DNA from 2 places in the Flammeovirga agarivorans genome. Region 2 is predicted to be linked to the other one. Evidence: riboswitches for the same ligand, from Rfam matches in the RefSeq annotation. Region 2 holds a riboswitch; the other holds the start of a gene.
The links. Region 2 has a riboswitch for cobalamin ahead of HGP29_RS22035 (ribonucleotide-diphosphate reductase subunit beta). Riboswitches for the same ligand answer to the same signal wherever they lie in the genome.

Region 1: another riboswitch for cobalamin. It lies ahead of HGP29_RS20845 (InlB B-repeat-containing protein); the one in region 2 lies ahead of HGP29_RS22035 (ribonucleotide-diphosphate reductase subunit beta).

The regions. Positions count from the first base shown of each region.
Region 1 covers NZ_JABAIL010000007.1:187,108-195,249, reverse strand. The annotation lists gene HGP29_RS20850 (PKD domain-containing protein) at 1-627, opposite strand, end outside; gene HGP29_RS20845 (InlB B-repeat-containing protein) at 680-2,056, opposite strand; cobalamin riboswitch at 2,179-2,353, opposite strand; gene HGP29_RS20840 (Lacal_2735 family protein) at 2,477-2,638, opposite strand; gene HGP29_RS20835 (SDR family NAD(P)-dependent oxidoreductase) at 2,644-3,339, opposite strand; gene HGP29_RS20830 (thiamine-binding protein) at 3,436-3,741, opposite strand; gene HGP29_RS20825 (hypothetical protein) at 3,787-4,242, opposite strand; gene HGP29_RS20820 (response regulator) at 4,632-7,718, opposite strand; gene HGP29_RS20815 (SpoIIE family protein phosphatase) at 7,758-8,142, opposite strand, start outside.
Region 2 covers NZ_JABAIL010000008.1:164,105-172,246, reverse strand. The annotation lists gene HGP29_RS22050 (TolC family protein) at 1-364, opposite strand, end outside; gene HGP29_RS22045 (GbsR/MarR family transcriptional regulator) at 678-1,127, opposite strand; gene HGP29_RS22040 (ribonucleoside-diphosphate reductase subunit alpha) at 1,417-3,105, opposite strand; gene HGP29_RS22035 (ribonucleotide-diphosphate reductase subunit beta) at 3,196-4,173, opposite strand; cobalamin riboswitch at 4,334-4,536, opposite strand; gene HGP29_RS22030 (BamA/TamA family outer membrane protein) at 4,977-6,104, opposite strand; gene HGP29_RS22025 (BamA/TamA family outer membrane protein) at 6,259-7,389, opposite strand; gene HGP29_RS22020 (exonuclease domain-containing protein) at 7,535-8,142, shown strand, end outside.

The DNA of each region.
Region 1 (8,142 bases), on a different contig from region 2:
GGCTAATAATGTTCCCGAAAATGTAATCTCATCTGTTAAATAACATGTTGGAAACATAGGTTGATCATGATAAGGAATTATTGCTGTCAAATCGAACTCACCTGTTTGCTCTTCTCCATTCCATTCCATTTTATATGGAATAATATGATCATTTTCCGTAGGTCTGTAGTAAGTGATACTCACATTATGCTTTGTCGTTGATGCATTATATTCTGATCCTTTCAGTTCGTACCAAGGCTCATTATCATCAGGGTAGCCATTGTGATTCAAATCTTGACATACCATAACAATTCCAGGTTCACTGGAGTTTTCAAACGAGTTAGCATAAATGGCTATATCATTTCCGTCCTTATTAAGGATCGAGTGATCAAATTTAAAGGTTACCTCTCCTCCAAATGCACCTAATGAGATAAATTGATCTGTATTACCTACAATGTTTTCTGCTGCTTCAAAATCATTTTCTACCTTATTCATAAACTGACCGGGAGCAGGTTTGAAATCTATTACCTCTGAGATATAAGGTTGTGCATCTGGATTATCAATATGTTTATAGCTTGTGTCTTCAATCTCTGAATTATCACACCCAAAAATGAGTATTACTGGAAGTATTTTTAAAATATTTTTCATAATTAGAATCGTTTGGAGGGAATACTTTTACGTATTCCCTCTTAGTTAGTGTTTAGGGTAAGATTGAAGCGTAAACTTGCAATGTATCTTTGTTTAAAACAGAAACTGTTTCACCTTCTACTTGGATAGTGTAGATATATCTATTCTGTTCTAGATGGTCGTCAAATAAAGATGTATCACTTTCGGATAAATTCTCGTATGTGATATTCCCTTGGCCATCCTCCACTCTCTTTTTAATCATTACTTCCTCAGTACCAACAACTACTGATAAACCTTTTTCAGCAGAATAATTCACTTCTCTAACGTTACCTCTAATAATTTCATCGAAAAACTCGATTCCGTAACGCATAGGTGCATTCCATTTTCCACCATCATAAGCAGGAGTTCCCGTTTCATCAAATTCCTCATTTCGCATATATCCAAAACCTAATTGAGGTGATGACATGTAAACATCTTTTACTAGATTAAATACATAAGTACCGCCCATCATTGGGTCATCGCTTGCTACTGATAATGGGAAAGTGAACATTCCGTAGTTTGAATGGCTATATAAGTCTTTTGAGCTATTTTCTTTATTATCAACAAGGTAAACCTCAGTACCCCAAGCCCAACCTCTAGATAGGTAATTGAGTTGAGCTTTTACCATAATATGATCCCCGTTACTTAAACTATTAAAATCATCTCTTGAAATGGTCGCATATTCAAATGTAGTTTCTCCTGCTACGATTTTCCACTTTGCTATTAAAGTAATATCACCATTAACTTTTGAAGTAAAATCATAAAGTTCATCATTTAAAAACCATCCTAGAAACTCATAATCTTCCTTTTGTGGATTTTCAGGTTCAGTTACTTCAGTATCTTCATCGACCGTTACTAATGTCATTTGCTCACCATTATTTGGGTCAAAGGAAACAACATACTGATCAATGACTTCTTCATAAATTGCCGTCAGTTCAATATTAGAAGTTACAGCCTCTCCAAATTTAAATTCAGCACCATCTTCAGACCAGAATTTAAAGATAAACCCTTCTTTTAGTGGGATTTGAGGAGCTTCTAATAGATTATTTTCGATGACAGTAGCTACACTATCTTCTTGTCCATTGTCAAATTTATATGTGACTTGATAAGTGACTTCGATTTCTTCCCATAACGCCGTTAATGTAAAATCATCAACTACTTCTTTTGAAAAATCGTATTCTTGATCATTTTTCGTCCAATATAAAAATTCGTGACCCTCTTTCGTAGGATCCGTTGGCGTAGTCACCTTTTCGCCCGCTAAAACTTCTTGGCTTTCTATTTTTGTACCACCATTACAATCAAAATCAACAGTATATGCAGTGATTGATGCCTCTTCTTTATCACAACTGAATAGTCCAAATAATAAGAGTATTACGAAATAGAATGATTGTCTTGTAAATTGTTTGTTCATCACTTTGCTTTTAATAATAAAAATTAGGTGACAAAACTCTAGGTAAGCTTATATTTCTTCGATAGAGGGGATCTACCAAGTGGTACCATGAAATTTTTCAAACTTTATTCCCGAAGTTTTGTCTAAAAAATAAATGCTTGGTAGGTCTCCTGACTTAGTTCTCACTTTTCGCCTTCTCGTATATTACAATGGCCTATTGAAAAATGACTTTTTGAACTTTTACAGTTGCGGGTACAGTTCTAGATTTTCACTAGATTCCCTGTTATTCCTTGCGGAACCAATGCGAAACAAAAGTGGTGTGGTTTAATTTAATTGAAAGTGATGTTGATCATTATTTAATCTTATTAGTAAATAATATTAAAAAAAGGTTTGCGGTATCTAATAACCACAAACCTTAACATAATACGATATTTAAACCGCTTATAATTTTTCTAATTCTTTTAGCACTTCGTTCGCTTCGTACATTTTAAGATCGCTAGCTTTTCGATCTGTATGCGACAAACGATGTGATTCTTCCAAAAGCTTCTTGTATTTCGCTTCTAGTTTTTCTTTGGGTGATTTCTTTTTAAATAGTCCAAACATGATGATTATAATTTAAGTGTTGATATACCTCCATCCACATGCAAGATTTGTCCTGTCATCCAAGAGGATTGATCCGATAAAAGAAAAGCAGATAATCTTGCAATATCTTCAGCCTCACCAATTCTCTTTAATGGGTGAGTACTGGCATTCGCTTCCTTCTTTGATTCATCACTAAGTAATTTTGATGCCAAAGGAGTATCGGTTAATGATGGTGCTATTGCATTTACTCTAACTTTTGGAGCATATTCTGCTGCCAATGCTTTTGTTAACCCTTCTATCGCACCTTTTGATGCAGCTACTTGAGTATGAAACTTAAAACCTGTCTGCACTGCAACTGTTGAGTACAATACAATGCTCCCTTGTGATTTTCTCAGTTTATTGATCACTGCTTGTAAAACCTTTACGGCTCCGTTGACTTGAAGCTGAAAATCATCAATAAAACTTTGAGGTGTTAATCTTGTAAAAGGCATCAGGTTTATACTACCAGGACAATATGCTACTCCATTTAGTTCATCTGGAAGCTGATCAAAGTTATTGGTCTCCGAAAGTACATCATACTGTTGGTAATGTGTATTTTCGTTCTCAAACGTAGGCATTGTCTTATTATAAGTTGCAAATACTCTATTTCCACTTTCTGCAAGTGTTTTTACTAATGCTTCTCCTATTCCGGATGCCCCTCCTATTATTAGATAATTTTTCATGGTCTACATAAGTGTTACAGAGAATTAACTACCTATGCTCGGAAATGTTTTCAATAAAAAAAGAGAACATCCAATGTTCTCTTCTCTTATTTCAGCCTAAACTTTACCTATTCTTTTCTCAATAGATTCTGTTTTTGCCTTAATCATCCCTGATTTATTTTTATTGTAATCCATGTTCATTACACAATAAATACGGTCAGAGATGGGATCCATAATCTTATAAGCATCGTCTACTACCTTTAATAATTCAGTAACCGTTTCAGCTTCGATTACCGTCCCCATAGGAGAAAACTGATATGTAAGACCAGAGTCTTTAATATGTTGTACTACTTTAGAAACGTATTCTCCAATATGATCACCTTTGTCTATTGGAAAAATAGCAAAATTCATTATTGCACCCATAAATCATTAATTTTTGAAGTTTATGGGTACAAAACTAAGGAATTATTAAGGATGAACAACTGAAGTGGATGCTTTTAAGTTCTCCTCTAATTCTTTATACCAAATCACGAAAAAAGCATCGTATTGATCATCAGATTTCTCTATATTAATTTCATACTCTACTCCCTTATTTTTGGCAAACATCATGGTTGCTTCATCATAAACCAATACAGAATCAAAGGCTACATCAAATTCTTCTTCCATTGATGATTGAAATTGGTCTACTTGTGTTTTATTTAACGTTGTAGGTACCAAGGTATCATTGTTCACCGGCATAATCATTACGCCTAAACATAATTCGGAGTCATCAGACTCCACTGGCATTATCTGATATGTATTTCCTTTAATCGATACGATTTTGTCTTTCTGTTTGCTTTGCCCAATCTTAATGCCTTCTACATCTTGCGCGTTCACCATTAACATTGTTAAGAAAGAAACCGTAGCTAAAATTATCTTTTTCATAATAGGTCATCAACAATAAATGTTGTTATATAAATCGTTAAACTTTTGTTGTAGTCATATTGGGTTTATCCAAATCAATCTTTGATACGTAACATCATACACACATAGTTACACTATTATTGTTAATAGATCATTTTAACAAAAAAATCCGCTCATGAAGCGGATTCTTTCTGTATCCTCCTACGACAAGAGGATATTATATAACTACTTATTTGACTTAAATTTTTTTTCTTTTTGAGTATATACAAATATTCATATTTTCAACGAATTTTTCAATAACCATTTGTAGGTATTTTTCATTATTTTCTTAAATATATGGTACTTAACGAACATATTTTTTTGAAATATAATTATTGCAATCGATTGTTGGATTTAAATTATACAATTTCTTAGGACACTTCTTTTCTTAAAGTGTTCGGTGTTATGTGATAATATTCATTGAAACATTTTGTAAAATAATTCGGAGTATTGAATCCTGTTCTAAAAGAAATCTCCGCCATGGTAAGATCCGTATTTAAAACTAATTCATGAGCATATCTTAACCTGATGTTTCTTATAAAAACACTACTTGATTGTCCCGAGATTGCTTTCACTTTTCGATGCAGCTGACTCCTACTCATTCCTAAGTGATTGGCAACTTCATCAACGGATAAATCGGTATTATCTAAGTTCTCTTCTACAAAAGAAGTAAGGTTCTTAATTAACTTCTCATCTTCAGATGGTAGGTCTGCTATTTCCTTCTTCAGCATAAAATTCGAACTGAATTTCTCTTGAATTAGCTTTCTATTATTGATCAAACTTTTTACTTGCAGTAATAACTCTTGCTTCTCAAAAGGTTTTGTCACAAAAGCATCTGCTTTTAATGAGTACCCTTCTAACTTAGTATCTAAATCAGCTTTTGCGGTCAGTAATACGACAGGTATATGAGATGATTCAACTTCTGCTTTAAGTTTATCCAGTACCTCTAGACCGTTGACCTTTGGCATCATTAAATCGGATATCACAAGGTCTGGTGCGTAGCGTAAGGTCTGTTCTATACCTACCTCACCATTCTCTGCTGTAATTACGTTGTATTCATCATTCAACATTCTTTCTAAATATTGAAGAATATCCTTGTTATCATCAATCACAACAATTGTTGGTAAATGAGCATCGATCACCTCTACTTGGCTTGACTTCACATCAAATGTCTTTTCAAGAGTCGTAGTAGAACTTTCAGAAATGACAGGTTCTAACTGAACAGGTTCTATGATTTCAACATCAATATTTTCCGCCTCAAAGTCTTCTTTTCGAAGTAGAATATTAATGGTGAACCTACTCCACTGTCCTTCTAAACTATCAACACTAATACTACCACCCATTGTTTTAATCAATTCTGATGTTAATGCAAGTCCAATCCCATTACTAGCCGCTAAACCAGATTCTGAATGATAATATTGATCAAATATTTTATCCAAGTTGGCAGCAGGGATACCTTCACCAGTATCATATACCTCAATAGACAGTCGATCATTCTTCTCCTTCAAAGTTACATTGATCTCATCTTGAGGGTGTGTAAACTTAAAGGCATTGAAAACTAGATTATTGATCACTTTGGTCAATTTATCGAGATCCATCAGCGCCTTTTTATCTTCTGATAAGACAGACCAAGAGAAGTTCACCTCATTCTGTTCCGCAAAAGATTCAAATGAACCTAACATGACTTTGAAAGTATCATTAATACTATATTCAGACAGTTTCACCTTCTGTTTTTTATTGTTCTCTAAAGAAGAAAGGTCTAATATCTGATTGATTAAGCTTAATAGCTGTTTTGACTGTCTTTCGATTGTTTTAAGGTGTAGAGGACTATGCTTACTTTTTGTTCTAAGTTCCGTTACTGCACTTAATATAAGCGTTAAAGGGGTTCTAAACTCATGAGATATATTGGAAAAGAAGCGGGATTTAAACTCATCCAATTCCTTTAACCTTTTCTCATTCTCGATAAGTAACCTCTGCTTATGTTCAATTACTACCCTTTTTCCCTCTGACAATATATATTCTTTGTCTTTGTCCTTGTAGCTCTTGTAATAAAAGACACCTCCACCTGCAAAGGTGATAATGAGTATAATTGAGAAAAGAATAAGATTCTGCTTTTTTGCTAATTCTTCATTGTAAGTCAGTTGAGCCTTAAGCTTCTCTTCTTCTTTTTTAACGACTTCATAATTTGCCTCAAGCTTGGCTATCTTTTCAAATTTCTCAAGATTCAGGTATGCTTGTGATAAACTATCATGAATTCGATTTGTCAGATAAGCATTCTTATAGTCTTTTACATTAAAATAAGCCTGACCTAACATACCTGTTGTACCTACTTCATTTTTTAGATTTTTTGTCTTTTTAGATAAAGCGATACTCTTTTTAAACGCTGTGATTGCTTTGTTATAATGTTGTTGATCGTACTCAATATGGCCTTGAATCACATAGAGTAAATCTTCATCTTTTGTTTCACATTCTGCATCTAATGCAATCCCTTTATTAATATAAAGCATCGCACTATCATATTTCTTGGATTCTCTATACGCCTCTGCTATGGATGGATAGATACCTATTTTAAAACAATTTTGGCCGAGTTCATTACGTAATTGCAGAGCTTTTTTAAAATATCTAATTCTGTAGTCTACTGTTTCTAAGATCGCCTCAGTTTCTGTATTCGGATCTAATTGACTCGATAACTTATCATAGGCTCCTCCAATATTTGTTACCACTGTAGCCTGATAGTGTTTGTTGTTTAAATCTATAGAATACTCCTCTGCCAATTTGAACATTTCAATGGCTTTGTATATATATTTTTTAAACAGTTCTTTGTCTTTAACTGATAAGTTTTTCCAGATTAAAGCTTCGTTGTTGACTACTTTAAATAGACCCATTTTATGGTCATGTAGTTCATAAATCAAACGAGCTTTCTTAAACAGTTCCATCGCTTCATCATAATTACCATGATTTCTATAATAGAGTCCTGTTGAATTATAAATATCTGCCAATGGAATTTCCATCCCTTCTTCTTTGAATATTTGAACCGCTTTATCAAAATACGTCAAACATTCTTCTTTATTTTTGATATTATAATAAAGGCTAAACCCAGAATATGCCTTACCTAAGCCTGCATTGTTATTTGACTCTTTTGATAGTTGCTCTACTTTTTCAAAATAGAAGTATAGGCTGTCCAACTTTCTTTTAATAAGATAAGTCTTTGCCAAAATATCATATAAGTCAATTTCAGCATTAATATTATTCGCTGATTCTGCTTCAAAAATCAATTTTTGAAGGCCACTAACGGCATCATTGGGTTTTGAATAACGTAACTGGTTATAATATTGGCTACCCGTACTAAACTTGTTAGACGGTGTTGAATTCTCAAAAACTGTCCTCAACGAATCAATTTCGCTTGCATAAATAGAGGTAGCAGAAAAAATGATAAGGGTGTATATCAGAAATTTCATCAAATAGTAGTTGTGAGCGAAAAAATCAGAGTAATTAAATTATTCTACAGTAAAGCTTAATATTAAAATATCATCGGTTTGCGGCTCCCCTTGATATTTCCTCCAATTGTTCAGTGTAGTGTCAAGAACACTTTCTTGTTCTCTGACAGGTAAATCTTTTATTTCTTCCAACAAGTTTCTAAAGTTATTGGCCATAAACTTTCTATCTTTTGGCCCTCCTAGCTGGTCTTGGTAGCCATCAGTATAGAAGTAGAATTTAGTTCTTCCTTGAGAGATATCTATCTCATGGTTAATAAAACTATTAAATCTTGTATCCATTCCACCAATACTTCTTCGGTCACCTTTAACCACCTGTTGTTTTCCATTTTGGAAGTAAACCCAAGAGTTTTTAGCACTACTTACGGTTACTATCTTTCTTGAGTAG
Region 2 (8,142 bases):
CAATAATATCTTTATTGACAAAGCTTAGCAAGATGGTTGGCACTTCAAACTCAATATTTGATTCATAAAACATAATTGAATTAGCAATACCAAAAGAGAGTATAATATCTGCTTTATTATCTACAAGGGTTTTATAATTTAACCTTGCCTTTTGTGGGTCATTGTCACAAGACAATACTTCTTGAAAGTCGATGACATATTCTTTACCAACAAGATGATTAATTTCAGAGGTAAGCTGTTCGTACAAAGTCTGATTATCATTTGATTTAGCATCAACCATAATACCTATTGATAATTTCTCTTGAGCAAATAGAGAGAGACTAAGCATAAATACATAACATGTAAGTAGTAAATATTTTTTCATGATATTGATTTTTGTTTCCGACAATGGAAACTTATTAGAGATAATGATTTAACGATTTGTCTTAAGTTGACAGTGGAGAATTAGATGAAGATAGATTTTACCTTAATTTGTTATAATGATAGCAGTTACCGAGATAATAATTAAAGGTAAATACATTTTAATCCATTGAATGATATTGTCTTTTTTCATTTTTATTAGAGTTAAGTTTCCGTGAATAGAAACCAATAGGATGTAAAAATCAGCCCATATATCGAATGTTCTGATAATGGTATAGGAAAAATTACAGTTTTATTGAGTGACTAGGATCTTATAATTAATCCTTCGGAAAGTATTTATGTGTTACCAACTTAAGAAATTGAATAATCTCTTTATTGAAAGTAACTGTTTTACTCATCAACTCTTTAATATCAGGAGCATTATCATTTCTTCTAGAAACACATTCATCAATTAGTTCTGTTTCCCTAGTCATATTCTGTACAACAAGATCCATGTAGGTTGAAATACCATCAGAATCTAAGTAGAATAATCTTTTTCTTGATGAATTAGGATCCAAAATAGAGTCCACTCTATGTTTATCTTTTAATGATTTAAGGGCTTTACTTACTGCTCCTTTCGTTGCTCCAGTGATCTCCACTAAATCATTAAAAGTAAGGTATTTATCATTTGACAAATAAAATACACCTAATATCTTACCTGCTAATGGTGAGAAGCCTCCCCCTTGGTGGGTGATAGATAATTGCTCTAATATTTCTTCTTTATTCATCGTAAATAAATCTTGTTCTATTTATACTTTCCAACAAAGGAAACAAATAATTCAGAGAATTACATCAATTTAAGTCAGAAGATTATTCATTAAACTTTTATTGAAAACTCTTAACCACTTTAGTTTCCTTACTCAGAAACTATGATACAATTATACGGGTAAGTTTCCAAATAAGGAAACACAGTTAAACTGTATTAACATAAAAAGCAATAATTATGAAAAAGAGCAACAAAAAAGCTGCTACCCTACTAAAAGGATAACAGCTTCTAAATTTATCTTTGATTTGAGATTAACCCTCACATGAGACACAAACATCTTCTGTGACATTCATTTGAGCTCTCAAAATACTTTCACTTCTTTGGTAGTATAATGTTTTTACTCCTAAAGCATGTGCTTCAAGCATTACCGCATTAATATCTTTTACCGGTGTTGATGGAGGGAAGTTCAAGTTCAAGCTTTGAGATTGGTCAATAAATTGTTGACGTAACGCAGCTTGACGAACAATAGCCATCTGGTTGATTTCTTTGAAAGTAAGAAACAATTCTTTCTCTTCTGGAGTTAAAGCATTGATGTTTTGTACTGAACCACCATCTGCTAAAATTTGTTTCCAGATATCATCATTGTTCAATCCTTTTTCTTCTAACAACTCTTCTAACTGCTTATTTTTTCTTGAGAATACACCTTTAGCAGAGTCCATTACATAATAGTTACTTGCCATTGGCTCAATACCAGTAGAGTATCCACCAGCAATCAAAGCATTAGAAGTTGTAGGAGCAATAGTTAACAATGTAGAGTTTCTTCTACCTGTATCCATCATTACCTTAGGCTCACCATAAGCGTTCGCTAACTTTTCTGAAGCTCTGATAGATTGCTCTTTAATTTGTTTGAAGATAATTCTTGTCCAAGAATCAGCCGCAATACCAGCAAAAGGAATTTTCTTCTTTTGTAAGAAGCTATGCCATCCTAAAACACCCAGACCTAAAGCTCTATGGTTTTTAGCAAAGTTCACAGCTCTTTGCATATGATCAATACCTTTGGCTTTATCAATAAACTCTTCCATTACTGCATCTAAGAAGAAAGTAGCTGTCTCAACTAAGTCAGTATCTTTCCACTCATCATAACGCACTAAGTTTAATGATGACAAACAACAAACGAATGATTCTTCTTCATTAGAAGGAAGCATAATCTCAGAACAAAGGTTAGAGGCTTTGATTTCCATCCCTTGATCTTTGTACCATCTTGGACGTTGATTGTTCGCGTTATCTTTATATAAGACATAAGGAATGCCTTTTTCAATTCTCGATTTGATCACTTTTGCCCAAACCTCACGGCTACGTCTGTCTCCTTCTCTTACCTTTTGAATAAAGTTATCAGAAACAGTTACACCCATGAAGATGTTTTGAATTGTCTTTCCAACATCTTTAATAGTTAGAAATTCGTCGATATCTTCATGCTCAACGTCAAGGTAAGCAGCAAGCATACCTCTTCTTGTACTTCCTTGGTTTGTACCGTTGATTACTGAATCAAACATTTCCAAGAAAGGGTATACACCGTTAGAAGTACCATTATTTGTAATTTCAGCACCTCTAGGACGTACATCAGACATATTGATAGAAGTACCTCCACCAATTTTCGACATCATCATTACTTCTGCTAAAGTAGAACCGATACCAGCAATACTATCAGGCACATAACTACCAAAACAACTGATTGGTAATCCTCTTTCTGTACCCATATTTGACCATACAGGTGAAGCAGGACATAAATAGTTATTCCAAATAGCGTCAAAGAATCTTTTTTCGAAATCGGGTCTTTTTAATCGAGTTGCAGCAGCTTTAGCAATTCTTGTTACAGCATCTCTTACAGTTTCACCTTCTAATAGGTAACCGTTATTTAAAGTTTGCAATCCTTCATGAGTCATCCATTTTGGGCTTGCTTCCAAATTAGATGCTTCAGCAGTTAAAGTAATTTCAGACATAATTAAGAACTGAGGGTGTGTAGTGGTGTTTAGAAAGAAATTGAAATTACAAGGGAGAATAGCAGCTCCCTTGTATTGTAGTATTTTTGCTTAGAATAAATCGTCAGCGGTAACTGACTGAGTTTTCTTTGTATATTCTGTTGGACGTACGGCAAAGAAATCATCATGAGCAAGGCCGAATACTTCCTCATCAAACCATTGCATTTCTTTAAGTACTTCTTTGTCTACTTCGAAAGTTGGCTTTAAACCAATTTCTGATAAACTCTTATTTAAACGATCTCTCATGAAATGTACCAAGTGATTGATTGGTAAGAAATCAAACTCCCCATTTTCAAAGATGCCTGTAAGTAACCTTACTTCAACATCATGAGAAATCTTAGCCGCTTCATAAATACGGTTTTGTAATTCTTCAGTATTCAACTCAGGGTATTCAGCAATCATTGAGTTGTATAACCACATACCCGCTCTTGCATGTGAGTTTTCATCTTTCGCAGACCACTTAATGATATTACCAATACCTTTTAATTGGTTCTTGAATTTTTTGAATGAAAGAAGAATAGCAAACTGAGAGAATAAGTTTACATTTTCAGTGAAACAAGAGAAAATAGCAATCGACTGAAGTAAATCTTCTGGTTTTGCATTTCCTTGTGCATCAACTGTCACTTGTGATAACATTTCAAGACGTTCCATAGCTGTTTCATCTTCTAGGAATGCCTCAAAATTATCCAAATCTAACAATTCGTTTAAACGAGCGTACGCTGATGCATGTCTAGCTTCATTTTCTGCAAAAGTGATCGCCATTGCTTTAATCTCCGGTTTAGGAATAAATTGTCCGATCACACCCCAGAAATCATCCTGAACGTTTGTTTCTGTTTGTGCAAATGTCTTTAAAATATTACCAATAACATCACGCTCATGATCACTTAAGTTTGTTTTGAATTGCTGAATATCAGCATCAAAATTCACTTCTGAGTGAATCCAAAAAGTCTGATGAATTGCATCAATGAACTCTTGTGCTTTTGGGTATTCAAAAGGTTTGTAAGCTACACGTTTATCTAGTAAACTCATTGTTATATTTAAAGTTTTTAATGTAAACAACACTGACAACTAATTTGTTGCCGCACATTTGACGTTTGCTAATTTTACTTTACAAGACTCTTTGACTAAAACTTTGAAAAAATCCAAAGAAGATAGATCAACGATTTGCTCTCCCTTATCCCGAAGGAGGTAAATTAAGCACACGATGGCAGGTCTTCTGGCTCGTTTTCAAGTGATGAAATTCTCCCTTCCCATACCCAAAAGATATAGTGGTTAAAAATTGAACTCATCTAAAAACTTACAGCTGCGGGAACAGCATAGGAATTACACCTATTTCCCTTTTCACTGAAGCATTCTCAACTTCACTTCAGCACCTTCGTTTTAACAAATAAATAGCCTTTTCGTGATTATTGCAAACATTTTTGATGGTAATTTTATAAAAAAAAATATTCTCAATTTTATCATTTTTTACTTGACTGAATCAAAAATTAGCGCTAATAAGAAGAGAGCTAACTATCTATTAATAATTGTACTATTCTAATATTTCAAAAAGTAACACCTGTCCCAATCAATGAAACATTTTTTGTATTACTTGTTCAAAAAAAAATATAATATATAACACAATAAATCAGGATTTGTTTTCAGAGATCACATAACGACTATATACAAAATTAAATTTGGATTGTATCATGAAAAAAAAGCTCATTTTTAATAAAAGATTTTTTTTCATGATTCACCTTTTATTAAAAATGAGCTTAATGACTGTTTGTAAATTTCAAACAAACAGAGTTATTGTCTTGATTTTTTATTCAAAAAATAATAATGATGTCATCTTAAAAAGCTTCACCAAAAGTTAGATAAATTCCGGAGCTTCCATCAGGGCCAATTCCATAGTCCGCTCTTAGTGATGCTTTATCTTCTTCATTAATCAGTAACCTTACACCAACACCTCCCGAAAGTTTAGTTTCTGAAAAATTAAAATCACTGCTATTTTCATAAACGTTAGCAGTTGCAACAAAGGCTGTCATTCCTAATCTCCAGAACATGTGCTGCCTTACTTCTGCTTGAAAGGCGATCATATTATTATCTCTATATCTACCTTCATAGACACCTCTCATCATATTCAAACCTCCCATAAGTGCCATTTCTCTAAAAGGAACATCACCATATGTTGAGTTGTAAATACCCTGAAAAGCTAATACTGTTTTTCCTTCCTTCTCTCTACTCACATCAAAGTACTTTCTTGCATCCAAGTAAATACGTTCGAATTTATAATCGCTTCCTAAAAAAGAGTTATAGGTTTCGATTTTAGCTTCAATATAATGCCCGCCAGAAGGTGTCAATACAAGGTCTCTTGTGTCCCATTTGTACACAAATCCTAATCCTGAAAGTGAACCACCTGCAGACCCAGGTATTTCAGAGACATCACCATAACTTCCATCCTCTCTTGGTCCAACACTTATATCCCAAAAATTAGCGTATCTGTATTGAAGACCAAAAAACATCTTGTCTCTAATTTTTTTCAGAAACTGTTGTCTAAAATCAACTTTAGTCCAATCCATCAACTGTTCATTGCTATTCGGAGTGTCCCCTCCAATACCGTAATATTTCTCTGGGTATTTAGCGTACTCCCATGTCCCTTCGAATAACCAGTTTTCATCTTTGGTAAAAATGGTATGCTCCAACTTCAACCTCATTTGGTTTTCTAAAGTATAGAAACCTATAAATGTTGCATTTGATGGTCTAGTAGCTAAAGTGGCATTGGGTGTTTTAAATTGAAACACACTTACTAGGCCAAACTCCCAACTTGTTTCTTGGGCATAAGCCGGGTAAGGAAAGGCGGTTATCTTCTTCTTATATAATGTATCTATTTCACTCGAAATTGAATCGTCTTGTGCTAAAATCGATGATGAAATAAATAGTGAAAATAAAATTAGTAGAAGTGATTTCGATGTTTGCATAAATATTAGTTCAGCGATAATATAAGATCGTAAATCTACTAATTTTCAGACACATTATAGGGTATTAATAAAGAAGTTTAAAATTATTGAATAGAATTGTCAAAAAAGGGAGAAAAATTGATTCCTTTAGAAAAAATTTAATCTCCCAACAGTATTAAAATGCTTCACCATAAGTAAGGTATAACCCAGAACTTTTATTAGGCCCAAAGCCGTAGTCCGCTCGTAATGAAGCTTTATCTTTTTTATTGAAGATGAATCTAAGTCCAGCTCCTCCAGCAAGTTTTGTCTGATCGAATTGAAAGCCATTCATTTGATTATAAACATTGGCTGTAGAGACAAAACCAGTCATTCCAATTCTCCAAAATAAATGTTGCCTCAATTCAGCCTGTACCGCAAGCATATTATTATCTCTATACCTTCCTTCGTAAATTCCTCTCATCATATACATTCCTCCCATCAATGACATTTCTCTAAAAGGTACATTTCCATTGGTAGTCTGTAATATGCTTTGAAGTGCTAAGACTGTATTTCCTTCCTTTTCTCTAGTCAAGTCAAAGTATTTTCTAACATCTAGAAAAAAACGGCGGAAACTATATTCTGATCCCATCCATGTTTCATAGGCTTCTAATTTAGCTTCTATAAAATGGCCATTTGTTGGTGCCATTACATAGTCCCTTTTATCCCATTTATAGACGAAACCAAAACCTGACATACTACCTCCTGCATATCCAGGAATTTCAGACATATCACTATATGTTCCATCTTTTCTTTTGGTCACACTAATGTCCCAATAATCAGCATATCTATATTGAAGGCCTAAAAACATTTTATAGGAAACCTTCCGAAGCACTTGCTGCCTAAAATCAACCTTTGTCCAATTGATGATTTGCTCATTACTATTGGGAGTTTCTGCTCCAATACCGTAATATTTTTCAGGGAAAATCACATATTCCCAGGCACCTTCCAATAGCCAGTCTTCATTTTTGGTAAATACTGTATGTGCCAGTTTTATCCTCATCTGGTTTTCAATTGTATAATAACCAAACAGTGTAATATTGGAGGGTCTCGTGGCCAAAGTTGCCTTGGGAACCTTAAATTGATAAATACCAGTCACTCCAAATTTCAACCGTGTTTCTACCGTATATCCGCAAAACGGGAAAGCGGTGATTTGGTTTTTGTAGACAGTATCTAGTTCATTCAAATACTCTTCTTTTTCTTGACCAAAGCTATTTATGGTGAATAAAAAAAAGAGCAGTATAAAGTAGTTTCTTTTATAGTAGCTCATAGCGTTAGTTGGATGAAAATATTGAGTAAAATGAGAAGTCGTTCCTTAAATGTAATAATTTTTTTGAAAAATAATCAGCAAGAGGGATAATGAAACTTCATATCACTACTACATCCAAATCCTTGTGATTAACTATCTTTGCTTTATGGATTTTATTTCGATAGATTTTGAAACGGCGAATGCAAAAAGAACTTCAGCTTGTTCTATTGGTATTGCAGTGGTAGAGAAAGGTAAAATTGTTGATACACAACATCATCTTATTAAGCCTTTCCCGGATTATTATGCACCGAATAATGTAGCTATTCATGGTATAACACCACAAATGACATTAGATGCACCAACTTTTGAACATGTATGGTTTAAATTGTCTCCATTATTGACAAAATATCCATTGATTGCTCATAATGCTGCTTTTGATCTGAGTGTATTAAGAAATTCTTTAGCCCTTTATGATGTTGCTCCACCATCTATCGATTATTTCTGTTCATTGATTATGTCAAGAAAAGCCTTCCCAGAATTATCATCGTATGGTTTAAGTGCTTTATCAGATCACTTCGATATCCAATTAAACCACCATAATGCTGAAAGTGATGCAATGGCTGCGGCTATCGTAGCATTGAAAATGATCGAACGACATGAAGTTGATTCTCTTTATGATTTATCAGATAAGTTAGGAACAAAGATAGGCCAACTTAAAACTGATGGTTCTTACCAATCTTTTGGTAATGGTAGGCCTGAGAAAAAAAGAAAGGC